2 linked regions of the Idiomarina loihiensis L2TR genome follow. The protein of the gene in region 2 interacts with the protein of the main gene of each other region in a pairwise test. Links are inferred from orthologs where the notes say so. Each region holds a gene or a part of one and is shown on either strand. Other genes may lie near its edges.

What was found.
Region 1: the proteins of kdsB (region 2) and IL_RS00365 interact in binary tests that used the Escherichia coli proteins (3 or more experiments, as listed by UniProt). The link is inferred for Idiomarina loihiensis L2TR from one-to-one orthologs.

What each region holds. Positions count from the first base shown.
Region 1 is NC_006512.1:63,787-79,377, reverse strand. What follows is about bases 3,552-6,536. They hold IL_RS00365 (TetR/AcrR family transcriptional regulator), read right to left. Parts: upstream 5,358-6,536; coding sequence 4,746-5,357; downstream 3,552-4,745. Other genes in these bases: IL_RS00360 (bifunctional transcriptional activator/DNA repair enzyme AdaA), read left to right, coding at 5,641-6,483; IL_RS00370 (NAD-dependent succinate-semialdehyde dehydrogenase), read right to left, coding at 3,552-4,551. Outside these bases: IL_RS00380 (S9 family peptidase), read left to right, coding at 1-1,955; IL_RS00375 (DUF2891 domain-containing protein), read left to right, coding at 1,993-3,078; more of IL_RS00370, read right to left, coding at 3,169-3,551; IL_RS13810 (hypothetical protein), read right to left, coding at 6,556-6,678; IL_RS00355 (TonB-dependent receptor), read left to right, coding at 6,956-9,007; IL_RS00350 (zinc ribbon domain-containing protein), read right to left, coding at 9,128-9,463; IL_RS00345 (YqaA family protein), read left to right, coding at 9,586-10,002; thioredoxin TrxC, read right to left, coding at 10,070-10,498; IL_RS00335 (cupin domain-containing protein), read left to right, coding at 10,596-11,243; IL_RS00330 (DUF3240 family protein), read right to left, coding at 11,375-11,683; IL_RS00325 (efflux RND transporter permease subunit), read right to left, coding at 11,673-14,741; IL_RS00320 (membrane fusion-like protein), read right to left, coding at 14,741-15,591. UniProt on the Escherichia coli protein: Involved in response to both electrophiles and reactive chlorine species (RCS). Represses the transcription of the nemRA-gloA operon by binding to the NemR box.
Region 2 is NC_006512.1:1,607,903-1,623,575, forward strand. What follows is about bases 11,207-14,206. They hold kdsB (3-deoxy-manno-octulosonate cytidylyltransferase), read right to left. Parts: upstream 13,088-14,206; coding sequence 12,326-13,087; downstream 11,207-12,325. Other genes in these bases: IL_RS07735 (KamA family radical SAM protein), read left to right, coding at 11,207-12,329; IL_RS07745 (Trm112 family protein), read right to left, coding at 13,084-13,281; lpxK (tetraacyldisaccharide 4'-kinase), read right to left, coding at 13,268-14,206. In the rest of the region: sucD (succinate--CoA ligase subunit alpha), read right to left, coding at 1-153; sucC (ADP-forming succinate--CoA ligase subunit beta), read right to left, coding at 153-1,319; odhB (2-oxoglutarate dehydrogenase complex dihydrolipoyllysine-residue succinyltransferase), read right to left, coding at 1,456-3,018; IL_RS07705 (2-oxoglutarate dehydrogenase E1 component), read right to left, coding at 3,032-5,839; IL_RS07710 (succinate dehydrogenase iron-sulfur subunit), read right to left, coding at 5,951-6,664; sdhA (succinate dehydrogenase flavoprotein subunit), read right to left, coding at 6,677-8,443; sdhD (succinate dehydrogenase, hydrophobic membrane anchor protein), read right to left, coding at 8,444-8,791; sdhC (succinate dehydrogenase, cytochrome b556 subunit), read right to left, coding at 8,785-9,159; gltA (citrate synthase), read left to right, coding at 9,486-10,766; more of IL_RS07735, read left to right, coding at 10,983-11,206; more of lpxK, read right to left, coding at 14,207-14,257; lipid A export permease/ATP-binding protein MsbA, read right to left, coding at 14,257-15,673. UniProt on the Escherichia coli protein: Activates KDO (a required 8-carbon sugar) for incorporation into bacterial lipopolysaccharide in Gram-negative bacteria.

The sequences.
Region 1 (15,591 bases), 1.5 Mb from region 2 along the record:
AAGACCCTAAAGTACTGGCTTATCTTGAGGCAGAGAACGCTTATACGGATGAGATGCTGGCTCACACGGAAGATTTGCAGCAAAAGCTGTTTGAAGAAATGAAAAGCCGCATTGCCAAAGATGATAACTCCGTACCAGTACGTGACGGCGACTACTATTACTCAACAGAAATGCGCGGCGATAACGAATACCCGATTTACGTTCGCAGTACAGATTTTTCCGGTACCAACAAGCAAATTTTGTTAAATGTTAATGAGCTTGCTGAAGGTAAAGATTATTACTCCGTAGGCAGTCTTGAAGTTAGCCCGGACGATGCGATTCTTGCCTATAGTGAAGATACCGTTAGCCGCCGTATGTATGAAATTAAACTTAAGAATATGAAAACCGGTGAGTTACTCCCGGATCAAATCAAAAATACGTCTGGCGATATTGTCTGGGGTAACGACGGACAGCATTTTTACTACATAAAGAAAGACCCGGAAACCCTGCTGGGTTATCAAGTATATCGTCATAAAGTGGGTACCGAACAGCAACAAGATGAACTGGTCTATGAAGAGCAGGACACAACCTTTTACACCGGCATTCGCAAAAGCAAAGACGACTCAAAAATTTATATTATCCATGATGCGACCGAATCTAAAGGCGTCTCGCTAATTGATGCCAATGACCCCAACGCCAAGCCGGTTGAGTTTGTGCCACGGGAAGACGGCCTGGAATACAGCATAGCTAAACACGGTGATGATTATTATGTGTTGACCAATCTGGATGCCGTGAACTTTCGCCTGATGCGGGTAAGCGCAGATAAGCTTGGCGACAAGCAGCACTGGCAGGAAGTTATTCCACATAAAGAAGACACTCGACTGGAAGACATTGAGCTGTTTGACCAGCATTTGGTTTATAAACAGCGCCAGCGCGGACTAACAGAGGTGTTCGTACGAAACCTAAATACCGGTGATGAACAAGAGCTTTCATTCCGCGACAAAGCTTACACGCTGTATTTTTACGGTAACAAAGAAGCCGATAACCCTGAGCTGCGCCTTTACTACACCAGTATGACCACTCCGGGTAGCCATTATAATGTAGACCTGAACAGTCTGGATAAAACGCTGTTAAAGCAACAGCCTGTACTTGGCGATTTTAAACCTGAAAACTACGCTTCCGAACGGTTATTTGTCACCGCCCGGGACGGTGCTGAGGTACCGGTAACACTGGTTTACCGTAAGGACAAATTTAAAAAAGATGGCGCCAACCCACTTTATCAATACGGTTATGGCTCTTACGGTTCTACTTCAGAACCCAGCTTTAGCAGCAACCGTCTAAGCTTACTGGATCGCGGCTTTGTTTTTGCTATCGCCCATATTCGCGGCTCACAAATGCTCGGTCGCACCTGGTACGAAGACGGCAAAAAACTGAGCAAGAAAAATACCTTTAATGACTTTGTTGATGTGACTAAGTCATTGGTTGAGCAAGGCTATGGCGCAGAGGATAAAGTCTTTGCCATGGGTGGTAGTGCTGGTGGCCTGTTAATGGGCGCAGTGATCAATCAGGCACCGGAGCTTTACCTTGGCGTAGCGGCACATGTACCTTTTGTCGATGTTGTGACGACCATGCTGGATGAGAGTATTCCTCTCACTACCAACGAGTTTGACGAGTGGGGTAACCCGAAAGAGAAAGTCTATTACGACTATATGTTGTCGTATTCACCTTATGATCAAATCAGCGCACAGGACTACCCTAACCTGCTGGTAACCACCGGACTCTTTGACTCACAAGTGCAGTATTTCGAACCAGCCAAGTGGGTCGCTAAGCTCAGGGATTATAAAACCGATGATAATCTGCTGCTGTTTAAAACCGAAATGGAAGCGGGTCACGGTGGTGTTTCCGGGCGCTTTAAGCGCTTGCAAAACACGGCGCTGGAATACGCTTTCTTTCTCGATTTACTGAAAAACCAATGAGCCAGTTAACACAGTCTCCAGCATATAAGGCAACATTATGAATATTCGCGGCATTATAAGCAGTGCCCTACTCATGTCGGTTAGCCTGTTCACTCAGGCGGCCGATAATAACGCATCGTCACACGAGCTCAGCCTCTCGGAAGCCAATAAGCTGGTGGAGCTACCACTGCATTGTGTCGAGACACCTTATCCATACAAAACAGGAATAATATTAGGCAGTGCCGATGATTTAAAGGAACCGTCGGTTCTGCACCCGGTTTTTTACGGCTGTTTTGACTGGCACAGCGCCGCTCATGGTTATTGGTCAATGGTGACGTTGCTGCGTCAGTTTCCGGACTTAGAACAGGCCGACGAAGTCAAAGCCATACTTAAACGTAATTTAACCGCCGAGAAAGTGGCGCGCGAAGTCGACTTTTTCAGTAAAGATATTAATGACTCGTTTGAGCGCACTTACGGCTGGGCCTGGCTGTTAAAGCTGTCTGACGAGCTCCATTCATGGGAAGACCCTATGGCCAAAGACCTAGCCGCTAACTTACAACCATTAGCCGATTTAATTGTTGAGCGCTATATCAACTTCTTACCTCGATTAGTTTACCCAGTGCGTGTGGGCGAGCATACCAACACAGCCTTTGGCTTAAGTTTCGCCTACGACTATGCCGTTAACCAGCAGCACACCGGACTACAGCAGTTAATTGCCAAACGCGCGAAAGACTATTTTCTGGAAGATAAAAACTGCCCCATAGGCTGGGAGCCCAGCGGCTACGACTTTCTTTCGCCCTGCCTGGAAGAAATTGGCTTAATGCAGCGCGTTCTACCGAAGCAGCAGTTTTTAACCTGGCTGGATGATTTTATGCCACAACTCGCTGACCCAGAATTCAGTCTGGCGGTAGGTGAAGTTGGCGACAGAACCGATGGCAAACTGGTTCATCTGGACGGTTTAAATTTCAGCCGCGCCTGGAACCTCTATGCGCTGGCTAACCAATACCCGCAGTACAGGCATTTACGCAAAATAGCCGATAAGCATATGGCGCACTCATACCCTAATCTAATCGGCGATAGCTACGAAGGTGGTCACTGGCTTGGCAGCTTTGCTATTCAGGCGTTAAATCAGACCCAGCAGTAGTTGCTGACAGAAAAGACGGGGACAAAAGAGTTTATAAACGGCCACTCATTGAGGAGTGGCCGGTAAGTTAAAAGCTAACCCTGCGAGGAATTACTCCTTAACCACGTTGATTGCCTTAACATTAACAAACTCATGCATGCCAAAACCGCCATGTTCGCGGCCGTAGCCTGAGTCCTTAACACCACCAAAGGGCATCTCTGGTGTTGCAACGCCGAAGCCGTTGATGAAAACCATACCGGTATCGAAGTATTTGCTCGCCAACTCCGTGGCACGCTGCACATCTTTTGAGATAATACCACCACCAAGGCCGTAGCGGCTGTCGTTAGCTATGCGCATAGCGTCTTCGTCATCCTTAGCACGAATCAATGCGGCAACTGGGCCGAACAGCTCGTCATCGTAAGCCGGCTGACCCGGTTCGACATTTTCCAGCACGGTTACCGGATAAAAGGCACCTTTGCCCTCAGGTTTCTCCCCGCCACAAAGTATGCGGGCGCCTTTACTCACGCTTTCTTCAACCTGTTTATGCAATTGGTCTCGCAGATCAACACGGGCCATAGGGCCTACATCCGTATCGCTTTGCGTAGGGTCACCAACTTTCAGAGCTTTCATCTTCTCAACATAGCGCTCTTTGAATGCCTCGTAGTTAGCCTCGGTCACCACGAACCGCTTGGCAGCCACACAAGTCTGTCCGGTGTTGAATACCCGTCCCATAACGCAGGTATCCACCGCAACATCGAGGTCGGCATCGTCGAGCACCAGGTACGCGTCGTTAGAGCCAAGTTCCAGCACCGTCTTTTTGAGATGCTTAGCAGCCTGAGTCGCCACTTTACGTCCTGCGCCGTCGCTCCCGGTGAGAGTCACACCACGTACCAGTGAGTGAGCAATGACTTCATCCGAAGTCTCGTGGGAAATAACCAAGGTGCGGAACACGTTTTCAGGCAGTCCTGCTTCGCGATAAATTTTTTCCAGCAACAAGCCGCTACCGGTAACGTTCTCAGCATGTTTCAGCAGCACAGTGTTGCCGGCCATGATGTTAGCTATCGAATAGCGTACGACTTGATAAGCGGGAAAGTTCCATGGCTGGATACCGTAGACGATACCAATTGGCGAGTAAGTGACAATACCTCGCTGACCGTTGCCTGGCTTGCGTTCTTCATCAGCCAACTCTTCCGGGCCATGCTCAGCGGTGTAGTCGCATATACCCACGCATAAGTCGATTTCCTGACGAGCCTGTTCGGGCAGTTTCCCCATTTCTTTAACCATGAGGTCGGCAAACTCTTCCTTGTGTTCTTGCAGCGCCTTACCGATAGCTTTCACGCTCTTAGCACGCTGCTCCAGCGACTCAAGACGCCATTGTAAAAATGCAGCGTGGCTCTCCTCGATTATCTGAGTGACCTCGGCAAGATCCATTTTCGTATAGCTTTTCAGCTGTTCGCCGTTAGAGGGATTGATCGTAGTAATTTGGTTACTCATTCTATCTCCCGTTCATTGTCTATAAGTAAACATTGGTAAATTCTCTAAACCAATCAGGTTTTAGATCGACGTGTTTTAACGCCTTGCGCTATAGACGACCGGTCTATTCTTAACTGTAGCGGACAATGAGCAATTCTGTCAAATCGACTCAGAGTGATGAGCCGGTGAACTCGGGTATAGCGGATAACGGCCTTTTAAGCCTTAGTATCGCTGCAATCCAGCATTAGAAGAGTTGAATTCCGCGCTTCATGTAGAGGTTCCTTGTCCTGGCTTAATTTAGCGAGCAATGCCGCACCCATCCACATCTGGTAAAGCATCCGAGCCAATTGAAGGGGAGGAGCTCCATCAGCTAGCGAGCCATCACTACGACCATTCTCAATCAAAGTCGCAATCTTTACTATGAGCTGCTGCACGCCATCATCCAGGATCTGCCGCATAGTCTCAGACATGTCTGCAACCTCAGCCGCAAGCTTCACCACCAGACACTCTTCCGCCCAACCACGTGTCGGGTCATCAGGGTCAGCTATCCAGGCATCCCAGTAACGCATTAAATTGTCTCGGCCACTACCCGATGCCGTAAGCAGCTGCTCAAACTTACATCCGTAATCATTGGTGTACTCTTTCAACAACTCGCAACCAAAGGCTTCCTTCGATGGAAAATAATGATAGAAGGAACCTTTTGGGATACCACAACTCTTAAGAATTTCCTGCAACCCCACCGCAGCAAAGCCTTTTTTAAGTACCAACCGGTACCCCGTCTCAAGAATATGCTGGCGTTTGGTTGCCGCTTTTTTTGTTCGTTGCATTAATAGAACCTCTAATTACGTCGCCTGAACGTTCCTAATTTTCTAAATGGTTTTAAGCGCTACAATATAACTTAAAATAGAAGTGCTTATTAGCAATAGGGTGTAACAAGTGACACCCGTTTATGAAAAAATCGATTCAGTCTGAATTCGAGGTCACTTGTCTCCAGATAGCAAGCTTCGGGTCGGCATTATAGTAAGCGTGTGATACTTCTAATCTTACCTGCAGTTCCACCTTATTAGTGGATGGTGGTGTATCAATTCGTTACGTTTAAAGGTATTGATTATGTCTGACTACACTCGCATTGAAAAAGCCATGACCTATATGTCAGGGCATGTATCGAGCCAGCCGACCCTGGAAGACGTTGCTGCTCATGTTCATCTCAGTCCGTTCCACTTCCATCGGGTGTTTTGTAAATGGGCAGGCACCACACCGAAACGCTTCCTGCAGGCCCTTACGCTGGAGCGAAGCAAACGAATGCTGAAGGGAGAAAGCTCTCTTATGGATGTTTCCCTCAGCATGGGTTTAAGCGGAGGCTCCCGACTGTATGACCACTTTGTAAAGCTAGAAGCCGTAACGCCAGGTGAATACAAGAACGAAGGCCAGGGAGTTACTATCCAATACGGCGTAAATGAAACTCCTTTTGGTAAGATATTTGTCGCAATTACTCCACGGGGCGTATGCCGCATTGAGTTTTTGGGCTCCAGAGCTGTTGACGAGATACTTACTGATTTATGCAAAGACTGGCCCAAAGCCGCGCTCGTAAGCAACGAAAACGCGACGAACTATGTGGCTAACGTACTGTTTAGTCGGTTAAAAGACGGGCAGTCTAACCCCTTGTCATTGCACGTTATGGGTACTAATTTCCAAGTGGCCGTATGGCGAGCGTTATTGAGGATACCACCGGGAAAGCTGGCGAGCTATTCGCAAATTGCCAATGTACTCGATTGCCCAGGGGCATCTCGTGCAGTTGGTAATGCTGTTGGAGCTAATCCTGTTGCAATGCTAATTCCGTGTCACCGTGTTATTCAGAAAAGCGGCGCTTTAGGCCGGTATCGCTGGGGTTCTGCGAAGAAAGAGATGCTTCAGGCGTGGGAGCTGCTGTGCGAAAAGCCAATAGAAGTATAGTTGCTGAAAAACTTTATTAGCCCCTACAAAAAAGCCCAGCAAATTACACTGGGCTCGGGATTGCGTAATTAATTACGCTTTTTTAGCAGGTGCATGCTCAGATTGCTTTTGGTCTTTTTGCTGACCGGGTGCTGCCTGCTTCTGTTCGCCTGGTTTGTTTGGCGTTTGTGAACCTTTATTTTTTTGCGTATCCATTGTCAACTCCTTAAAGAGTTTGTCAGCATCATTCAATTATGACGCTATTTAAAAGTATAGACGGCTCTTAGAGATATGTATGTCCATTACTGAAAATAACTTCGTATTTCTGCTTTTTCCTCGCAAGCATCTAACGATATCTCGACGGATAGCAGCCCCACGCATGCAATCCTCTGAATAACTTATTCTGTGGCAATCCCGAAGGCCTTGTTTTATTTCAAATGAACAATATAATCATTCTCATTTAGATTTAATAAAATCTAAAGGGGGAACTGTTTTGAATAAGTTTATCTTTACTGGAGCGGTGTTTTCGCTATTTAGCCCAGTCCTGTTTGCGCAGACAGCGGATGTTGAAAATAGCGATAAAGAAGAGAAACAAATAGAGCGAATTTCTGTCGTTGGCGCCGCCACAAACTTTAGTGTAACTGCAGACGACATAGAGCAGTTTCAGGCGAATGACCTTGCTGACATTTTCCGGGAATCTCCCTCGGTAAGCGTAGGTGGTTCTGTTGGTGTAGCCCAAAAGATTTATATTCGCGGCCTTGAAGATGCATACCTTAATGTGACGGTAGATGGTGCGCAGCAAACTTCCACCCTGTTTCACCATATTGGTCGCGTAACCCTGGACCCAGATTTACTCAAACAAATAGACGTACAGGCCGGCGCTGGCGAGGCGACCAGTGGCCCTGGAGCTATTGGCGGCTCAATACGCTTCAAGACAAAAGATGCTCAGGACTTACTGCACAATGACGAGCAGTTTGGCGGTCGTTTAAAAGCGAACTACTTCTCTAATGATGGCACGCGTTACAGCGGCACGTTATACGGGAAGCTTAATGACTCATTTGGTCTTTTAGGCTATTTCAGTACCGTTGACCGCAACACCATGGAAGACGGTGACGATAATAAAATATACGGTACAGCAGCAGACCAGGACCTCACCTTTTTAAAAGCAAGTGGTGACATTGCCAATAATCATTATGTGTCATTCAGTTTTGAGCAGCGCGATGAAGAAGGTGAATTCTCTGCTCGCCCGAACTGGGTTGTACCCGAAGGTTCGCCGCTTTATCCAAGCGCGGCTAAACGTGACACCTATGTCGCCAATTACCGGTTTGACCACAGTGACGCGGTGTACCTTAAAGCAACCGCTTACCAGACAAGCTCATCGTTTCGCGGTGGCCGTTTTGATTGGTTAGCTGAAATTGACACTCAGGGTTTTGATATTCGCAATACCAGCGAAACTCTCAACCACAGCTTTACTTACGGCGTCGATTACCGCAGTGATGAGGTAGAAAGTGGCCCTGCTGCCGGCCCGAAAGAAAACTCAGAAGAAAGCAGTGTATTAGGCGTTTACGCGCAAGCGCATAGTCATATTACAGCCGATCTTTTGTTTAGCTACGGCGTGCGCTATGACGACTATGAATTTCAGCAACAAATTCTGCTTGATGAGTATTCTGGCGAGCCTGTAACGGATACGCCGGCGAGCCTCGATGACAGTGAGCTTAGCTTTAACGCCGGTTTGTCGTATCAGTTGTCGCAGGCATGGAAGTTTGGATTAAGTTACGCCGAGGCCGCCAGAGGTAAAGAAATTGGCGATGGCTTTACTCTGGACGAATACCTTTACGACGGAAACGATATTCCCGTTGTCGCCGGTGATGTCGTACCGGAAACGGTTGAGAACATCGAAACCTCGATTGAGTACAGTGCTAATAATCTGAATGCAAAATTCAGTGTTTATCAGTCAACCATATATGACGTCATTTTCAGTGGTTTTGCAGGGAACTCTGTCTACAACAACATTGGTGACGTTGAGTCGACAGGTGTTGAATTTAACCTTGCGTATCGTTGGAACTCTCTGGACATGTACTTCGGCTTTTCCAGCGCAGACTCTGAGCTTTCTCCGCGCGACGGCTTGTACACTGAGAGTTATGATTCAATCGATTTGAACGCCTATGAGTTTAATGGTTTGGGTAACAGCCGTGGTAACACTATTGTTTTGGGTGCAGACTACTTTGTTACAAACGACCTGAGCTTTGGCTTTAATGTGACTCGAGTAGATGACATTCATATTAAAACCCTGCATCAGGCGCTGGAGAATGGCTGGACCGACTCGCTGTATACTTTGAACAAGCCAAGTTATACCGTTGTTGATCTCTATAGCGCGTGGGATATTACTAACAACTTTTCGGTGAACATAGCGGTAACTAACCTGCTGGACGAGCAATACATAAACCATTCAAGTGTCGGTGACTACAGCGAAGTGTTCCCAACCGTGGTGGGGCCTTATGAGGCCGGTCGTGACATTCGCCTTTCTGCCACCTATGATTTTTAAAGCATTGCGTGCGTCGTAAAGAGCCATTCATCGGTTGATGCGTATAAAAGACTGATGAACAAAAGACTCGTAAGCCCAGCAACGGTGTTGTTGGGCTTTTGTGCTTTTACGTAAGTCCATTTAAGAAGAGTGCGAACGCCAGATTCGAAAGCGCGTCACTATGTACCAGATAAGACCGCCGATAAACATAACCAGAGGTATCACATTGATTTCGTTACTTTGTTGAGATTCTTCTGAGGTTAAAAAGAACCAAAGCACACCCACGATAAGAATAACGAGCGATAACACACCTTGTATCTGCAAACTTTTCGATGTGTTCTCAGACGTAATAGCGCTGTTTTCGCCCGGTTGGTTCTCTTGTTCCGATTTTTCACTCTTCACAAAACCACAGGCAGGACAGCTATAGTTATTATCCAGTACCTGATCTTCACACTTTGGACATTTTTCAAATGCCATTGAGGTACCTCTCTGCTTTATTGATGAGTGTTCATTGTTGAGTGTAGTCAAAAACTTTTGTGTTTGTCATTTCCAGTACACTGATGACATCCGTTATAAGCTGTGCCACGTAATAGGGTTTTATGTATTTAAGTATATTTCTGACAGCCTTTCTGGCCGCCACAATACTGCCTGCTCAGTCTGAGTTTGTGGTCGTGGCAGCCCAGCGCATGGATTACGATGTCTGGATAATCTGGTGGCTAGCCTCAATCGGTAATACGCTGGGGTCAGTAGTCAACTATGTTCTGGGCCGTTTTTTGGTACGGTATCAGGATCGCCGCTGGTTCCCGTTCAAACCTAAATCTCTTGCCCGTGGTCATCGCTGGTTTGAACGCTTTGGTAAGTGGTCGCTGCTGATGGCCTGGGCTCCCTTCATTGGTGACCCTCTTACGTTTATAGCCGGTATGCTGCGATTAACCTTCTGGCAATTTTTGATTCTGGTTTTCATTAGTAAAGCTGGCCGCTACGCTATTTTGCTGGGTATTACGCAGTTGTTTTAAACATAAGTTTCCGGAGAAGCCAGATGCTCAGGTGAGCAAACCCCGTACCAGAGGATAATTGAGCGTATTAATACCGAGCTACCCACTGCTGAATCTGTGACGCCGACATGACACCAGCTTGTCGAGCCACTTCCTGACCATTTTTAACAAACAGAGTTGTCGGAATACTTCGCACAGCATATTGTTGCGCTAAATGGGGCTCTTTTTCCGTACTTATCTTTAAAAATTGAGCGTCATATCGCATATTTGTAGCCGCCTGTTCGAAATGAGGACCATACTGCTGGCAAGGCCCACACCAACTCGCCCAAAAGTCTACAATGAGAGGCATATCAGCACTCTGATGAGCTCGAAATTCATCACTATTTATGACAATAATTTTCCCGCTAAAAAGTAATGACCGACAATGACCGCAAACAGCGTTCTCGTTTCTCTTATCGACCACAATGCGGTTTTTCTTGTGGCATGAAGGACATGCAACAATCATTTTTTCAGCCATTCTGCTGTTTTCCTTTTGTCTTTCGCTCAGCGTGAACTATTAAGGTGTTAATTTACGTAAGTGTAATACGGTTTTTGACGGATGTAAGACTTAGGTAATGTTAAATTTAGATTTTGCTAAACGAGTCATTATTGAAACGGCGAAACAGGAGTGGGTCGACAGCCCGGCTTCTGGTGTGCGTCGTAAATTATTGGAGCGTGAAGAGGCTGAGCGCGGTCGTGCGACCAGCATCGTTGAGTATAAGCCAGGTGCATCATTTAGCACTCATGAGCATCCACTGGGTGAGGAAATATTAGTTCTCGAAGGTGTTTTTTCTGATGAAAACGGTGACTATCCAGCTGGTACTTATATTCGTAACCCACCAGGAAGCTCACATGCCCCCTTTAGTAAAGATGGCTGCAAATTACTGGTTAAGCTGCATCAATTCCAACCAACCGACACTCAAGTTGTGCGCATTAACACCCATGAAGCTGAGTGGTTACCCGGCCAAGGCGGGCTAGAAGTTATGCCGTTACATAGTCATGGCACTGAGCACGTTGCACTGGTAAAGTGGCCAGCAAATGAAGTGTTCAAACCACACCGCCACCTGGGCGGCGAAGAAATACTGGTGTTATCCGGCGAGTTCTGTGATGAACACGGACGCTATCCCGAAGGCACCTGGATGCGCAGTCCACACACGAGCGTGCACCATCCCTTTGTTGATAGAGAAACCATAATTTGGGTTAAGACAGGACATTTGGGGTAAATAAGATACTCATGAGTTTTAGTAGCGGCTTAACAAGCCCAACATAAATCGCGCGATAACTTACCCTTAATTTGAAAGGCATCGCAGAAACATCAGGGGAGAGATCTCCCCCCCTGTTCCAACAAAATAGGTTAGATATAATCACTATGTCCAACATCCTCTACTGACTGCATCACGTAGCGGACTGGCTCTTTGAAGTTTAGCTGCGATAAAGCCTCACGAATACGGGTTACATCATCAGCAGCACAAATTACTTCAGCCATCATCATCCGGCGTGCGCCACGAATTTGCTCGCCGATATCAAAACGTTCGTGATTGCGACTAAAACCGTCAATGTCATAAAGGCTAAAGCCGCTTAAATAGTCGAGTTGAATCAGGCAGTCGACCAAATCGGCTTTTTGTTCGCGGCTAAAATAGAGTTTTAACAACTTATTGGACATCACGAGCTTTCCTGTTTACGAGTAAGTATAAAATAGGCAGCAACAGCAGGGTGGCCAGCGTTGCCGTTATCAGCCCACCTATAACCACAACCGCCAGAGGCTTTTGCACTTCTGAGCCGGGACCACTGGACATTAACAGCGGAATCAGGCCAAAAATAGCGGTAATGGCTGTAATTAAGACCGGCCGCAGACGGTCTTTAGCTCCTTCAATTACTAAGGTTTTAAAGTCGGAGAAATGAACTCGAGTCTGCTCGAAGTGGCTTACCATGACGATACCGTTAAGTATGGCAACGCCCATCAAAGCAATAAAACCGACCGATGCCGGAACAGACATGTACTCACCGCTTAGCCAGAGCGAAATTGCCCCGCCACTCAGGGCAAACGGAATATTCGTCAGCACAATCGTTGTCAGGCCAATCGAGCCCATCGAGCTAAACAGTAAGATAACGATTAACAGCAAAGCGACAGGGATAACCATTAACAAATTAGCACTGGCCCGCGCCTGGTTTTCGAACTCACCTCCGTACTCAATAAAATAGCCCGGATCAAGGTTTACGTTGGCGCTGACACGTTGCTGTAGTTCATTAACAAAACCAACGACATCGCGGTTTTCAACATTGCTGGTGATTAACGCGTAACGGTTAGAATTTTCACGCTCGATAATCGCCGGACCGTGCTCGAAGGTGATCTCGGCAAGTTGCTGCAGTGCGACGGTTTCGCCGTTGTCGGTGACAATTGGCAAGGACTCGATGTTGCTGACAGAGTGATAATTGCCCGCAGGTTTTTGCGAACCCATGACAATCGGTGTGCGAATACGTCCATTCACGGCTTCGCTGACCGGAAAGCCGCTGAGTTGTGAAAGAATAAATTCACTAAAGTTTTGTTTCGTGACGCCATAAAAGCGCAGTTGCTGCATATTCGGGACAATACTTAAAAAGCGTGCGCCAGTAATAACACTTGCCTGAACGTCGACCGCGCCTTGCACTTGTTTGGCTTGCTCAACTACCCTATCGGTGACATTGGCAAGGGTATTCATGTCATCACCAAACACTTTAATCGAGACGTCGCCACTACTGCCGGTTAGCATTTCAGAAATGCGCATTTGAATAGGTTGGGTAACGTTAACGTTCATGCCAGGATAGCCTGAAACCACTTCGCGAATGGCATCAATCAGTTCTTGTTTGCTATCAAAACGCCAGCTGTCTTTAGGGTTAAGCTCCATGAACACATCGGTTTCGTTTAAACCCATGGGGTCTAAACCGAGTTCATCTGAGCCGGTACGGGCAACGATTTGCTTGATCTCCGGGATCTTAGCGAGTAGTTCACGCTCAACCTGTGTATCCAGTTCTATCGATTCTTGTAAAGAAATGGTCGGTGACTTTTCCAGTTGCACGATAATGTCGCCTTCATCCATGGTAGGCATAAAGATTTTACCGACCATGATAAAGCTGACTACGCTTAAGGCGAGCACTCCCGCAAAGCCCATCAGTGTGGCACTGCGACGTTTAATTGCGCCGGATAATATACGCTGATAGCACGCTTGCATACGCTCAAGCGATTTATTGCGGCGAGCTTTGGGTCGCATTAGTAAAGAGCCTAAAGCAGGGATTAGCGTCAGCGAAGTCACTAAAGCGGCGGTGATTGCTATAACAATGGTCAAGGCGACCGGTGAAAATAACTTACCTTCCAGGCCAGTCAGCGTGAGTAGAGGTAAAAACACCAAAATAATGATCACAGTGCCGCTAACTACAGAGGGCGCCACGGACAGGCTGGCACGGTAAATTTTGTGCAGCAAGGGTAACTGTTTTTGTGAGTTTAACTCGGTCTCGATTTTTTCGGTGATCACTACCGACGAGTCAACAATCATACCGATAGCAATAACTAACCCGCCTAAACTCATCAAGTTCGCCGATAAACCGAGTAATTGCAGGCAAATAAAGGTGATCAGCGCCGCCACGGGGATCGATAACGAGACCAAAATTGACGCACGAACATTACGTAAAAAGAAAACCAGTACCGCTATAACTAACACGATGGACTGCATCAGCGCATCAGAGATTCCAGCTATAGCCGTGTCAATAAGGCCTTTACGATTATAGAACACGTTAATGTCAGTGTCTTTTGGCAGGCTAGGCTTTATTTGTGCCAGTTTTTGCTCTACCGCTTCAACCACCGCAGCGGCATTAGCTCCTTTTAATCCAACCACCAGGCCTTCTACGGCTTCTTCACCATCCTTGGTAATCGCGCCAAAGCGCGGCAGGTAACTGAGCGCAACATCACCCAGTTGGTCTAGTCGATACACTTGCTGGTATTGATTCGTCACGCTAATGGCCGCCAGGTCGTCAAGCGCGACAATACGTCCGGTAACCCGTGCGCTAAAAGTTTCGGTACCTTGGGTGATGCGACCTAAATTACCGACTTGGTTGGCATCAGCCAATGCATCCTTAATAGTTTGTAGCGAAATGCCAGCATCACTTAATTTTGACGCCGACGGAGTAAACTGAAAGGTTCTGACTTTACCGCCTAAATTAGTGACATCTGCTACCCCTTCAACCGTGCGTAGTGTCGGCCGAATCACCCAATCTAGCAGGTGACGCTTTTGCTCCAGGTTCATGCCGGGATTTTCTATCGTAAACATAAACATTTCGCTTAATGGCGTGCTCATCGGTGCCATACCGCCTTGAATACCGTCCGGCAGGTCTTTACTGACGGCGGCGAGTTTTTCCGCAACTTGTTGGCGCGCCCAATAAATATCGGTGCCTTCGTCAAAGTCGAGGGTTATCGAGGTAATACCGTACTTGGTGGTTGAGCGCAGAATGGTTTGATTCGGTATACCCAACAATTCGGTTTCTAACGGGTGAGTTACCTGGTTTTCTACCCGTTCGGCAGCCATACCGGGGGCGCGTAAGATGACGTTAACCTGAGTCGGTGAAATCTCCGGGAAAGCATCCACCGGTAGTTGGCGAAGCGACTGGATACCGGCCGCTATTAACAGCAGAAAAGTAATAAAAACAAACAGACGATTTTTTAACGAAAAGCTCAGTATGCGGCTAATCATTACTGCGCCTCCTCGTCTTCTGCGATAACCTTGAGTGCTGCGACAGAATGCGTTGCAATGATGTTCAGAGGTGTAGTTGATTGCACAAAGTAATGCTCGCCGCTTAAGCTTAATAGTTCGATAGGCACAGCGTTAATTGTCGCATTTTCTATGCTAAAGATAATGGGTTGATCCTGCAGTGTGGCAATGGCACTGGCCGGCAGAAGATAAGCATTTTCTATTGCTGCCTGGGGTACAACGTTAACGCGTTGACCGATGGTCCAGTTGATGTCCTGTGGTGGCTCACTCCAAATTCGTACAAAGCCATTACGCACGGTTTGTTCGCGTTGGCTCACCCGCAGCTTTTGGCCGTTAATGTTTAGACTCGAGATACGTTTTGCCTGTTCTATCGGTACCTCGGCAACGATGGCTAAACGCGCATGAGCGATTAGCGTACCCAGCTGTTGCCCATTACTGCTGGTCCGCCACACTCCTGGCTCTGTTGCGATGAGTTGTGCAGACTGCTCAGCGGTTTGTTTTACCCGCCGCAGGACCACGTTAATTTCGTGCAAGGTGTCATTCAGGCTAATGTATTGCGTTAGAAACTGCTGCCACTCATCGGCGGCAATGGCATTGTTTTGGTATAACTTCTTTTTGCTCTGATACTGCTTAGCGGCAACATCGTACTGCTCTTGTAGTGTTTCAACACGGTGAAAAAAGTGTTCTACCGAGGGGCCATGTAGTTGCGCAATAAGGGTACCGGATTCCACTGCCTGCCCATCAACAACTTGATAGTCTACTGCTGCGTTTTCAAACGGGTTGGGCAGAGTTAAAACACTGCCTGGGGTCGTCTGGTAACTTCCTGTGACCG
Region 2 (15,673 bases):
CAGACCTAAGTGCTCTTGACCACCTTTACCAGGTGTAACACCGCCAACCATTTGCGTACCGTAAGCAATAGCTTGTTCAGAGTGGAAAGTACCCTGACCGCCAGTAAAGCCCTGGCAGATAACTTTGGTATTTTTATCGATCAAAATGCTCATTATTGACCTCCTGCCGCAGCAACCACTTTATCGGCAGCATCAGATAAGCTCTCTGCAGCGATAATGTTCAGGCCACTTTCGTTCAATTTCTGGGTACCCAGTTCAGCGTTGTTACCTTCAAGGCGAACAATAACCGGTACTTTAACACCCACTTCTTCAACAGCGCCGATAATACCTTCAGCAATCATATCGCAACGTACGATACCACCGAAGATGTTAACCAATACGGCTTTAACAGAGCTGTCTGACAGGATAATTTTGAACGCTTCAGAAACACGTTCTTTTGTCGCGCCGCCACCAACGTCAAGGAAGTTAGCTGGTTCGCCGCCACTCAGTTTAACGATGTCCATAGTACCCATCGCCAAACCAGCACCGTTAACCATGCAACCAATGTTGCCGTCTAGTGCTACGTAGTTCAGTTCCCATTTAGCCGCTTCTGCTTCACGTGCGTCGTCTTGTGACGGATCGTGCATTTCACGGATTTTAGGCTGACGGTACAATGCGTTGCTGTCGATGCCAACTTTCGCATCCAGACAGTGAACGTTGCCTTCGTCAGTAATAACCAATGGGTTAATTTCTAACAGCGCTAAGTCGTACTGTTCGAACATTTTCGCCAGGCCCATGAAGACCTTAGTGAACTGCTTAACCTGGTCTGGAGTCAGACCCAGTTTAAAGCCTAGCTCGCGACCTTGGTATGGCTGCGCACCAACCGTAGGGTCAATTTCAGCTTTCAAGATTTTCTCAGGTGTTTCTTCAGCAACGGTTTCAATTTCTACGCCGCCTTCGGTTGATGCCATGAACACGATTTTGCGTGAAGCACGGTCAACAACTGCACCTAAGTAAAGCTCGTCTGCAATGTCAGTGCAGCTTTCAACTAAAATCTTAGCAACCGGCTGACCTTTCTCGTCGGTCTGGAAAGTTACTAAGTTTTTACCTAACCACTGCTCAGCGAATGCGCGAACGTCGTCTAAACTTTTCACTAATTTCACGCCACCCGCTTTACCGCGGCCACCAGCGTGAACCTGACATTTGACAACCCAAATGTCGCCACCAATACGTTTTGCCGCTTCTACCGCTTCATCAGCAGTGTCGCAGGCATAACCTTCAGATACTGGCAAACCAAACTCTTTAAAGAGTTGTTTACCCTGATACTCATGCAAATTCATGATGCTCTTCCGATTCGTTGAAACAACTTAAGCAGCTAAAGTGCTGCCTACCCGAATACCGCGCCGAATTTTAACCTGCTCGGCGCATAATTAACAGCCGCAAGCTAAATTGCATTGCGGCTGGTTCTCAGCGTCTTTAGATATCCAGGATAAGACGTTGAGGATCTTCTAATAGCTCTTTCACGGTAACCAGGAAACCTACCGATTGTTTACCATCAATAATTCGATGGTCATAAGAAAGAGCCAGGTACATCATCGGTAAGATTTCGATCTTACCGTCTACCACCATCGCCCGCTCCTGGATTTTGTGCATACCCAGAATAGCGCTTTGTGGTGGGTTCAGAATTGGCGTTGAAAGCAGTGAACCAAATACACCACCGTTAGTAATGGTGAAATTACCACCCTGCATTTCATCCATAGTTAACTTACCGTCACGGCCTTTGATAGCCAGGTCACGAATACCATTTTCCATATCCGCAATGCTTAAACGGTCAGTGTCGCGCAGAACTGGAGTTACCAGACCACGAGGCGTTGATACCGCAATGCTGATATCGAAGAAATTGTGGTAAACAATATCGTCGCCATCAATGGATGCGTTGACGTCTGGGAAACGTTTCAGTGCTTCAGTTACAGCTTTGACGTAGAAGCCCATGAAACCAAGACGCGTGCCGTGAGTTTCTTCAAACACGTCTTTGTACTTCTTACGCAAGTCCATAATTGGCTTCATGTTGATTTCGTTAAACGTGGTCAACATCGCGGTGTCGTTCTTAGCTTGCAACAGACGCTCAGCGATACGTTTACGCAGACGTGTCATTGGTACACGTTTCTGGTCACGGTCACCTGAAACGGCTGGCTGTGAAGACTGCTGTTTGCTGCTATCCGAAGACTTAGAAGACTGAGCTTTCACGTGTTTTTCCACGTCTTCTTTAGTGACGCGACCGCCCTTACCAGTGCCTTTAACGTCACTTGGCTTAAGGCCGTGTTCACCAAGTAAACGACGAACCGCAGGACCCGCTACTTCGTTGTCACCGTCATCGTCTTTACTTTCTGAAGAAGATTCAGATTTGCTGTCATCGGACTTGCTTGAACTACCGCCAGCAGACCCACCAGCTTCGACAATACCGATAACGTCATCAGCACCGACTGTCGCGCCTTCTTCGTGCTTAATTTCAGCTAAAACGCCATCAGCCGGAGCAACCACTTCCAGAACCACTTTATCGGTTTCAATATCAACCAGGTTCTGGTCACGTTTTACTGCATCGCCAGCTTTAACGTGCCAGGTAGAAACAGTGGCATCAGAGACTGATTCTGGCAGTTGAGGAACTTTAACTTCCATTTTCTCGCCAGAACCTTTTTTGTCAGAGCCTTTGTCTTCTGAAGAATCAGATTCTTTTTTCTCTGACTTCTTGTCGTCGTCTGAGTCTTTATTGTCTGATTTATCGTCAGATGCCGACGCACCGTCACCTTCTTCAATTTTTCCGATAACTTCTTCAGCTGTTACGGTAGTGCCTTCTTCGGCAGTAATTTCGCCCAAAACACCGTCTGCTTCCGCAACCACTTCCAGCACTACCTTGTCGGTTTCGATGTCAACCAGATTCTGGTCGCGAGACACTTTATCGCCAGGTTTTACGTGCCATGTTGCAATTGTTGCATCTGCAACAGACTCGGGTAATTGAGGAACTTTAATATCAATCGCCATGGTTCATCTTCACCTATTTAATGGTTAGCGCTTCGTCAACAAGGTTTTGCTGCTGCTTGTTGTGCTCTGAAATGTATCCGACCGCCGGTGCGGCTGACGCACTACGACCACGATAAGACAACTGAGCTCCTTTCGGAATTGCGGCCCAGAAGTGATGCTGGCTGCTATACCATGCACCCTGGTTCTGAGGCTCTTCCTGACACCAGACAAAATCTTTAACGTGCTGATAATCTTTCATAATTTCTGCCACTTCTTCCGCAGGGAACGGATACAGCTGTTCGATACGAATAATGGCAACATCTTCTTGTTCACGCTCGCGGCGTTCTTTCAGTAAATCGTAGTAGACTTTACCTGAGCAAAATACCACGCGTTTTACTTTTTTCGGATTCAGATCATCGATTTCACCAATCGCGTTCTGGAATCCATGATCCGCTAAATCATCCATTTCTGAAACCGCTAACGGATGACGTAACAATGACTTAGGCGTCATAACAACTAACGGGCGGCGAACCGGACGTAAGTGCTGACGACGGATCATATGAAAAACCTGTGCAGGCGTTGTCGGTACACAGACTGACCAGTTGTGATCAGCTGATAATTGCAGGAAACGCTCAAGACGGGCTGAACTGTGCTCTGGACCCTGGCCTTCGTAACCGTGTGGCAATAACAATGTTAAACCACATAAACGTCCCCATTTCTGTTCACCAGAACTTAAGAACTGGTCAATAACCACCTGAGCGCCGTTAACGAAGTCACCAAATTGAGCTTCCCACATAACCAAAGACTGCGGTTCAGCCGTAGCGTAACCGTATTCGAAGGCCACAACCGCGGCTTCTGATAAAACCGAGTCGTAAATTTCAATTTGCCCCTGCTCTGAACCTAAGTTGTTCAGTGGCATATAGGTAGAACCATCTTTTTGGTTATGCAATACCGCGTGGCGGTGGAAGAAGGTACCACGGCCGCTGTCCTGACCGGTCAAACGAATATGAGTACCGTCGTTAACTAAGGTGGCATAAGCCAAAGTTTCAGCGAAACCCCAGTCCATTGGTTTATCGCCTTTCGCCATTTTCAGACGTTCTTGATAAACTTTTTCAACACGGGAATTCAGCTTGTCTTCTTCCGGATACTGAGTGATTTTTTCACCCAAGTCTTTCAGTTTGTCTGCTGAAACTTTGTAGTCGTACTCTACATCCCAGTCGTTTCCAATATAGGGAGACCAGTCAACAGAGTGCTGACGCATAGGACGGTGTTCATCAACCACCACTTCGCCTTTATCTAATGCATCACGATAGTCAGACATCCACTGCTTAGCTGTGTCTTCATCTACTATCGACTTCTCTATCAGACGCTTGCCATAAAGCTCGCGGGCAACGGGTTGTTTTTTAACTTTTGCATACATCAGCGGCTGTGTTGCACTTGGCTCATCGGCTTCGTTATGTCCATGACGACGATAACAAACCAAATCAATAACCACGTCGCGCTGAAATGCATTACGGTAATCAAGCGCTAACTGAGTGACAAAAACAACGGCTTCAGGGTCATCCGCATTAACGTGGAAAATTGGCGCCTGCACCATCTTGGCAATGTCAGTACAATACTGAGTAGAGCGCGCATCTTCCTGTTTAGATGTAGTGAAACCAACCTGGTTATTCACCACGATACGGATAGAGCCGCCTACACGGTAAGCACGTGTCTGCGACATATTAAAGGTTTCTTGTACCACACCCTGACCGGCAACAGCAGCGTCACCGTGAATGGTAATAGGCAGCACTTTTTTGCCTTCCGGGTCTTTCAGGCGGTCCATGCGCGCACGAACCGATCCCATAACAACCGGGTTTACAATTTCAAGGTGCGACGGGTTAAAGGCCAATGCAAGGTGGACGTCGCCGCCCGGGGTCGCATAATCAGAAGAAAAGCCCATATGATATTTAACATCACCTGAGCCCTTTGTGCTGTCATGCTTGCCGGCAAACTCGTCAAATAAGTCCTGTGGTTTTTTACCCAGAACGTTGACCAAAACGTTCAAACGACCTCGGTGAGCCATACCAATAACGACTTCCTTGGCACCTTGCTCACCAGAGCGTGAAATGAGTTCTTTCAACAACGGAACCAGACTGTCGCCACCTTCTAATGAAAAGCGCTTAGCTCCCGGGAATTTTGACCCAAGATACTTTTCCAGTCCGTCAGCGGCTATCAGCTCTTTTAAAATTTTAGTCTGCTGTTCTTTTTCAAACTTGGGCTTTCCAAGAACACCCTCCAACCGTTGCTGAATCCAGCGTTTTTCCTCGGTTGAAACAATGTGCATGTACTCGGCACCAATAGAGCCACAATAAATATTTTCCAACGCCTCGTGAATATCACTCAGCTTCATTGTGTCTTTGCCAACAGCTAAAGAGCCGACATTAAACTCGCGTTCTAAGTCGTCTTTGCTTAAATCGTGGAAGTTTAATGAAAGGTCTGGAACGGTTTCCTGTTTCCATAAACCAAGAGGATCAAGGTTGGCGTGCTGATGGCCGCGGAATCGGTAAGCATTAATGAGCTGTAAAACTTTAACTTGCTTCTGATCTGCGGCAGTCGTGCTGCCTGTTTGAGATTGCTTGAGCTTATTCTTAGCGGCCTGGCGAAACTGCTCCCGGACATCGCTGAGTTTAGTATCAACAATGTGATTATCCTTCGGCAACGCATCGAACATTTGACGCCATTCATCACTGACTGCCGTCGGATCATCCAGATACGCCTCAAACATTTGTTCAATGTAGGCAACGTTACCACCGGCTAGATGCGATGTTTCTAACCATTCACGCATTACACCATCTTGCATTGCGTTTCCTTCACCTGAATAGATAAACCGTTTTTATAAAAAAATAGCCATCCTTTGTGGGATGGCCATCCACAACATCAACCGTTCAAATTGGCGCGACAATTTAACGAGTTAAACAGCGCGACTCAAAAGCATCGATTTGATGTGTCCAATAGCCTTTGTTGGATTCAACCCTTTTGGACATACGTTAACGCAGTTCATGATTCCGTGACAACGGAATACACTAAAGGCATCATCAAGTTCGTCCAGACGCTCGTCCGTTGCTGTGTCACGACTATCAATTAAGAAACGATAAGCGTGCAGCAGACCAGCTGGCCCAACAAATTTATCTGGGTTCCACCAGAACGACGGGCACGAAGATGAACAACATGCACATAAAATACATTCGTAAAGACCATCAAGCTTAGCACGGTCTTCCGGCGACTGCAGTCGTTCACGCGCTGGTGGCGTTTTGTCATCGTTGATAAGGTACGGTTTGATTTTCTCGTACTGTTGATAGAACTGGCTCATATCAACAATCAAATCACGAATGACAGGCAAGCCTGGTAGCGGACGAATCACAATTTTGTCTGATTTCAAAGAAGACAAATGAGTGATACAAGCCAAACCATTTTTACCATTAATATTCATACCATCGGAGCCACAAACACCTTCACGGCACGAGCGGCGGAATGCCAGCGATGGATCTTGTTCTTTCAATTTGATCAGTGCTTCTAGCACCATCAAATCCTGATTATCTTCTACTTCCAACGTGTACTCTTTCATATGAGGCGCGTTGTCGACATCAGGATTATAACGATAAACTGAAAATGTGTATTTTTTCATATACCCTCCAACTTAGTAGGTACGAGCTTTCGGAGGGAAAGCTTCACGCAGTTTAGGCGCCATATTGACTTCCCGCGTCACCATATCTTCCTTTTCAGGACGATAAACAGTGTGTACTAACCACTTCTCATCATCACGATCCGGGTAGTCTGCACGGCTGTGAGCACCGCGGCTTTCTGTACGGAAGCTGGCAGCAACTGCAGTTGAGTAAGCCGTTTCCATCAAGTTATCTAGCTCAAGGCACTCGACGCGCTGAGTATTAAACTCTTTGGAGGTGTCATCAAGACGGGCGTTTTTCAGGCGTTCGCGAATTTCGCGCAGCTCAGCAAGCCCTTCTTTCATTGAATCGCCTTCGCGGAAAACCGAGAAATTAAGTTGCATGCACTGTTGCAGGTCTTTCTTAATTTGTGCCGGATCTTCGCCTTTCTGAGTATTTTCCCAACGATTATAACGCGCTAGTGCAGCGTCAATGTCGTCGCTGCTTGCTTCTCTGGCTTCTACGTTAGCCGCAAGCGTTTCACCCAGATGCATACCGGTTGAACGACCGAATACCACCAAATCAAGCAGTGAGTTACCACCTAAGCGGTTAGCACCGTGTACAGATACACAAGCAATTTCACCACAAGCAAACAGCCCTTTAACGTGAGATGTCTGACCATCGTCACCAACAGTCAGGACTTGTCCATTAACATCCGTTGGAATACCGCCCATCATGTAGTGACAGGTAGGAATAACCGGAATTGGTTCTTTTACCGGATCAACGTGTGCGAATGTACGTGATAAGTCACAAACACCCGGCAAACGACTTTCCAGGGTTTCTTTACCCAGGTGATCCAGTTTCAGTTTAAGGTGAGTACCCCATGGGCCTTCACAACCACGTCCTTCACGGATTTCAGTCATCATAGCGCGGGAGACAACGTCGCGTGACGCCAAATCTTTCGCGTTTGGCGCATAACGCTCCATAAAGCGTTCGCCGTCTTTGTTCAGCAGGTAACCGCCTTCTCCACGACAACCTTCTGTAACGAGTGAGCCCGCTCCGGCAATACCGGTTGGATGGAACTGCCACATTTCCATATCTTGTACAGGAACGCCAGCACGTAGAGCCATACCAATACCGTCGCCAGTGTTGATATGAGCATTGGTCGTTGAAGAATAAATACGACCAGCACCGCCGGTAGCAAGAACAACGGCTTTAGCTTTAACAAAGTAAACTTCGCCGCTTTCGATATCCATGGTGGTTACACCACAAACTTCGCCGTCTTGGTTCTTAACGATATCCAGCGCGTACCATTCTGAAAATACGGTGGTTTTTTTCTTCACGTTTTGCTGATAAAGCAAATGCAGCAAAGCGTGACCGGTACGGTCAGCTGCAGCGGCAGTACGAGCAGCCTGCTCGCCACCAAAGTTCTTCGACTGACCACCAAATGGACGTTGATAAACTTTGCCGTTTTCAAAACGCGAGAATGGTAAACCTAAGTTTTCCATTTCTAAAATAGCTTCAGGGCCAGCTTTACACATGTATTCGATAGCGTCCTGGTCACCAATATAGTCCGAACCTTTAACGGTATCGAACATGTGCCATTCCCAGTTATCTTCATGCGCATTACCTAATGCTACGGTAATACCACCCTGAGCAGAAACTGTGTGAGAGCGTGTTGGAAACACTTTGGACATCAACGCGCAGCTCAATCCCTCTTGGGAAATTTGCAGTGCTGCTCGCATGCCGGCACCGCCAGCACCAATCACCACTGCATCATATTCTAAAGTTTTAACAGTCACTTAAACACCCCACAGTACGAATAAGCCAGTGAGCCAAACAGCGATCAGACCAACGCTGAAAACCAGTTGGATAAAAGCTCTGAGACCGGACGCTTTCACGTAGTCTGTTGATACTTGCCAAATGCCAATCCAGCCGTGAATTAACACAGAAGATAAGGCCAGCATAGTGAACACTTTCATCCAAATGTTGGCAAACAACCCACTCCACACTTGATAAGTTACATCTGGCGTAGAAAGGAAGAACCCAGCCATGAACAGTGAATATAGAACCATTACAATCGCGCTGGCTCTCAATAAAATAAAGTCATGAGAACCGCTACGACCAAAAGTAGCTGCTGCTGTTACCATAGCCAAACTCCTACTAATACGGAAAAGATCACAGAAAGAGCAATTGAGACAATTGCGCTGATTCTTCCGGAATCGAGTTCTTCCCAGTAGCCCATGTCCATTACTAAGTGACGCAGACCAATGATTAAGTGAAATCCTAGCGCTGTCAAAATACCCCAGCCAATAAATTTAGCGATAAAGCTGGTCATGATACTCTCGATTTGAGCAAAGCCTTCAGGGCCACTAAGTGACACGGCAAAAGCCCAAATTAGAAAAGCCAGAGAGAACAGCATAGCAACACCGGAAATACGATGCAGTATGGATGCTTTGGCAGCGGCAGGAAGCTTGATAGTTGATAAGTCTAAATTAACAGGTCTTTCTTTTTTCACGATAGATTGCCTTTTAATAAAGCACAAAAGAAATGCAATTTTCGTTTGCGCGACACAGAAACATGCCACCAATACGGCGCAAAGTATATCTAGCCAAGCTATTAATTACAACGACAAACTCAGATTTGAACGCTGACTAAAATACGCTTTACTACTAAAGTCTAACCTAACAAGATAATTCTTCAATCTGAGTAATCTTTTCGTCATGTTTATTACGTATATTTCGCTATAATTGGTTCATGTTCCCCGATTAAAATTGACATTTACGGGCATGATCGAGTTAAATTAGCGCACTTTTTCAAAGTAGATAGCGAGGAGAATTCCTTATGGCTGATCGTAAAGCCACTTTACAGATTGACGGCCAATCCATTGAATTGCCGGTACTATCACCAACGGCAGGAAAGGATGTAGTTGACGTCCGAACTCTGGGAAAACATGGTTATTTTACTTTTGACCCAGGGTTTCTGGCTACAGGCTCTTGCGAGTCGGCTATCACCTATATAGATGGTGAAAACGGCGTTTTACTGCACCGCGGTTACCCTATTGGTGAGTTAGCAACTAAAGCAGATTACTTAGAAGTTTGCTACATGTTGTTGCACGGCGAAGCTCCTACCGAAAAGCAATACCATGAATTCAAAAACACCATTACTAAACACACTATGGTGCATCAGGGAATTCACAATTTCTTTAATGGTTTCCGTCGCGATGCTCACCCTATGGCAATGTTATGTGCCGTAACGGGAGCTTTATCATCGTTCTATCATGATGATCTGGAGATTCACGATGAAAACCAACGTTTACGTAGTGCTTACCGTCTGATTGCAAAAATTCCAACAATTGCAGCAATGGCTTATAAATTCAGCATTGGTCAACCTTTCGTTTACCCACGTAACGACTTAGGTTATGCAGAAAACTTCCTGAACATGATGTTCTCGGTTCCTGCGGAAGACTACAAAATAAGCCCTGCGGTAGCTCGCGCTATGGATCGCATCTTTACTTTGCATGCTGACCACGAGCAAAACGCATCAACGTCAACAGTACGCCTTGCCGGTTCTTCTGGTGCTAACCCTTACGCATGTATCGCTGCGGGTGTTGCGTCTTTATGGGGACCAGCCCATGGTGGTGCAAACGAAGCTTGCTTGCGTATGCTGGCTGAAATTGGCTCTGTTGAAAACATTCCAAAATATATTGAGAAAGCAAAAGACAAAGACGATCCTTTCCGTCTAATGGGCTTTGGTCACCGTGTATACAAAAACACCGACCCTCGTGCAACGGTAATGCGTGAATCTTGCCACGAAGTACTGAAAGAATTGGATCGTGATGATCCATTACTTGACGTCGCAATGGAACTGGAGCGTATCGCTCTGGAAGACGACTACTTCATTGAAAAGAAACTCTTCCCTAACGTTGACTTCTACTCAGGTATCGTACTGAAAGCTATTGGTATTCCTACCAATATGTTCACCGTTATCTTTGCGCTGTCACGTACTGTCGGCTGGGTTTCTCACTGGCACGAAATGATGGGCGAAGAAAACCAGAAAATTGGTCGTCCTCGTCAGTTATATACTGGTTATACAAAACGCGAGTTTTCACCAATTAAAAAATAAATTGGTTTGAGTTAAGAAGGCGCTCGGTTGAGCGCCTTTTTTTATGCCCGCTCTTAATTAGTTTGAGTACATTGCTTTTCACACCTTACAGAACGTGCAACGAAGCCTTAAATTCTTTATACTACGTCGCATTTCGTTGGTCGCCAAAGAGAGAGCTGACAGACAAATTCATTTTCAACGTGCTTTAGCAAGTTGCAGATAATTACAGAGAGGCTTATGCAGCAAGTAGTCAATGTACAACAACCCATCATTACACCACGTAAATTCAAGGTATATCAGCATCGCCAGTTAGATAAAATTGAGGCGTTAAAGAAAGTTCCTGATGACATGCGTTTTGAAATGAAAGTCGTCGCTAATGTACTGCCATTCAGAGTTAATGAATATGTATTTAACGAACTGATTGACTGGGAAAATGTACCCAATGACCCGCTGTTTCAGCTAACTTTCCCGCAAAAAGATATGCTGGAGCCTTCTGCGTACCAGCGCATGGCAGACCTAATGTCAGGCAAGCACACCACCAATGAAGTGTTTGATTTGGCGACTCAGCTACGCGATGAAATGAACCCTCACCCTGCCGGACAAATGCAAATGAATGTGCCGCATGTTGACGGTGAGCCTTTGCCGGGCATGCAGCATAAGTACCGCGAAACGGTGCTCTTTTTCCCGGCTCAGGGGCAGTACTGCCATTCTTACTGCACTTTCTGCTTCCGTTGGGCGCAATTTGTCGGTAAAGCTACCCGCTTTAATTCAAATGACGCGGATCAATTGCACCGCTATCTGGCTCAGCACAAAGAAGTTACTGACTTGCTGGTGACCGGCGGCGACCCTATGGTTATGCGCACGCGCAAGCTGGCCCATTACTTAGAGGGTTTACTGCAACCTGAGTTCGAGCACATTAAAACCATACGCATTGGCACTAAATCATTAACCTTCTGGCCATATCGCTTTATCACCGACCCCGACGCGGACGATTTACTGCGTTTATTAGAGCGCTTAGTTGATGGTGGCAAGCATGTGTCGATAATGGCGCATTTAAACCACCCGAATGAATTACGCACTGAAGTATGTCAGGAGGCCATTCGTCGCCTGCGCGCTACAGGTGTTCAAATCCGCTGTCAGGCTCCTTTACTCAAGCACATTAATGACGACCCGGATGTCTGGGCTTCTATGTGGGAGAAGCAGGTACAACTCGGATTAATCCCTTATTATATGTTTGTCGAGCGGGATACCGGAGCAAAACGTTACTTTGAAGTACCGCTGGAGCGTACCTGGGAAATTTTCCAGAAAGCGTACCAGCAGGTTTCAGGTATAGCTCGTACCGTGCGAGGCCCCTCGATGAGTGCCGGCCCGGGGAAAGTAGAAGTTCAGGGTGTTACTGAAATTGCTGGTGAGAAAGTCTTTGCCTTACGCTTTATCCAGGGGCGCAATCCGGACTGGGTACAACGTCCCTTCTTCGCTAAATATGATCCGGATGCCACCTGGCTGCATCACTTAAAACCAGCTTTTGGTGAGGAAAAATTCTTTTTCGAAGATGAGTATTCAAAAATGTCGGCGATGGATTAACCATCGCCTGCCAGTTTTCGTGCCCGCTGCAGGTCCTCTTCAGTATCAATGCCTGTAGCCGGTGCGAGAATGGCTTCAGCGACATGAATACGTTCTCCGTGCCAAAGCACCCGCAATTGTTCTAACGACTCAAGCTGTTCAATAGGGCTTGGCTCCCATTCAATATAACGTCTGACAAAACCCGCCCGATAAGCATAAATACCAATGTGACGATGATAATGCTCAGTAACGACATTTGTCGCCCGGTCGGCAGAAAAGTGCTCTCTGTCCCAGGGAATTGCGGCACGGCTAAAGTACAGCGCATAACCCGCAGCATCGGTAACCACTTTTACTGTATTCGGGTTAAAAATATCTTCAGCGTCAGTAATGGGCACGGCCAGCGTCGCCATAGGTGCCTGCCGTTGATTCGCTAAGTTATCGGCAACCTGTCGAATAATTTCAGGCGGAATAAAGGGCTCATCACCCTGAACATTAACCACCACCTCGTTTTCTGCCAGAGCTAATTGTTCGATAACTTCAGCCAAACGTTCCGTACCCGAGGAGTGCTCACTTGAGGTCATCATTACGCGACCACCAAACTTATCAACGCCCTCTTTAATCCGCATATCATCGGTAGCAACTATGACTTCGGCAGCGCCACTAGCCTCAGCTCGCTCAACCACATGCTGAATCATCGGCTTTCCGGCAATATCGGCTAAAGGTTTGCCCGGCAAGCGGCTGGAACCGTAGCGAGCTGGAATGACAACGGTAAAACTCATGAAGGAACCTTTTCTAACTCTTCTGATGATAACTCGCGAGCCTTATCCGCTATAAGCACGGGAATATTCTCGTCTATTGGATATGCGAGGCGTTCTCCGCGGCATACTAACTCGTCTTTATCGGCGTAATAGGTCAGTTTCCCTTTACACTTTGGACACGCCAATATTGCTAATGTCGTTTTATCGATGGCCATTTTTCTTCCTTTCCAGCTCTGCCAATAAGTTAGTTTTCATCACTTCGGGCAGCTTCGCTTCAATTGTTTGGTAATACCAGTCAGCTTGCGCAAAAGACTGGCATTTACCAGCATCTTTTTCTGTCATTAATATAGGGTTACTAGCCAGGTTAGAAAAGTCCTGTTGACTAAAAGCGTGATGATCCGCAAAGCTCTGACTGTTCTCCAGTTCAATACCCTGCTCAATTAGCGAGTTAAAAAATCGCTGCGGATAACCAATACCAGCCACGGCATTAAATTTGCTCTCGGTTTTTAACGCAACTTGCTCGTTATTATCAACCCGGTACCAGTTGCCAGGCTCGACATCCACAACATGTCGGGCGAATGCATGACGACCATAGTTAGAAATAACCCAGTCCGCACCTTTGAGACGCCATGGGCCTTCCCGTAATGGGCCCGCAGGCAAAAGCCATCCATTTCCGGTGCCTCGCTCAGCGTCTATCATAATTAATTCAATATCGCGTTTGAGTGCATAATGCTGTAACCCGTCATCACAGATAATAACGTCTACTTTGGGGTGTTGTTCCGCCATAAGCTTTGCAGCCTGAGCTCGTTTGGGCGCAATAACAACCGGGCAGCCAGTGCGACGACGCATGAGCAAAGGTTCATCACCGGCTTTTTCCGGAGAGTCGCTCTCTAAAACCTCGTAGGGAAAAGGCCCTTTTGCACCGTAACCACGACTGATAATGCCCGGATTCCAGCCCTCATCTTTGAGCCATTGACTTAAGGCCACAACCATAGGTGTTTTGCCAGTGCCGCCCACGCTAATGTTTCCCACTACTATGACCGGAACATCAGCTTTATAGCGTGGCATTAACCCCAAAGCATAAAAACTGCGACGCAAATTTGTTACCAGCCAAAACACCAGCGACAGTGGTGTCAGCAAAAACAGTAAAGGGTGCAGCCTGGCTTTATACCACTGCTTTTGAAGCCACATTAGGCGCTCCCGCTAAACTGCAAGTTATGCAGCTGAAAATATGCGCCTTCCTGATCAAGCAATTGCTGGTGTGTACCGCGCTCAATAATCTCACCGTTGTCCATAACTAAAATTTCATCAGCATTTTCAATGGTTGATAAACGGTGTGCAATGACAATAGCTGTACGGTTTTTACGTAAGGTTCCCAGGGCATCCTGAATATGACGCTCGGACTCAGTATCCAACGCCGATGTCGCTTCATCCAGTATCAGAATAGGCGCGTCTTGTAATAGCGCACGGGCTATGGCTATACGCTGACGCTGACCACCGGATAACATCACCCCATTCTCGCCCACCATAGTATCCAGGCCTTTCGGCATGCTGTCGGTGAATTCAGTAACGTATGCTTGTTCAGCGGCTTTAATAATATTTTCACGTGATACATCTTTTGAAGCGCCGTAAGCAATGTTGTTTGCTATGGTGTCGTTAAACAAGGTTACATGCTGAGACACCAGCGCAAACTGACGCCTTAGGCATTTCAGTTTATAATCGTTAATATTGTGGCCATCAAGCAAAATGCTGCCCTGCTCTACATCGTAGAACCGCGTAAGCAAGTTCGATATTGTCGACTTACCACTACCTGAACGGCCCACCAGCGCCACAGTTTTGCCCTGATCAACTTTAAAATTAATGTGCTCTAACGCAGGTTCATCATCTTTTTGATAAGAAAAGGTCACATCATCAAAAACAATATCACCTGCTGCACGATCAACCACTCGCGAACCTTTATCAACTTCAATCGGCTCGTCCAGAATTGCAAACACGCTGGTTGCCGCCGCAATACCGCGCTGGAAATCACTGTTTACGTTAGTCAGCTGCTTTAACGGGCGCAGCAACATGATCATAGCGGTAAGTAACGTAGTAAAAGCACCGGCCGAAAGCTCACCCAGCATTTCTGGAAAACTGGCAATAACCAGAACCATAGAAAGGCTTAACGAAGCTATAAACTGAATAACTGAAGTGCTAATAGCCCGGGTATTCACCAGCTTCATATTCTGGTTACGAGTAATATTATTTATTTCCGAAAAACGTGTCGACTCACCTTTTTGCCCCTGATGCATGATCACAACCTTATGGCCGTTGATCATCTGCTCTGCAGTTGTGGTTACATTACCCATAGCGGTCTGAATACGACTACTTACTTTGCGGAAACGACGTGAAACAACCCCGACAACTTTTGCAACCAAGGGGCCTATCACCAAAAATACCAATGATAATTGCCAGCTTTGATAAAACATCAAACCCAATAAACCGGCGACGAACGCGCCTTCTTTCACCAAGACCAAAACGGCCCGGCTACTCGCTTCCGCCACCTGCTGAGTGTCATAAGTTATTTTTGAAATCAAGTCACCGGTTGAATGCTGGTCATGGAAACCC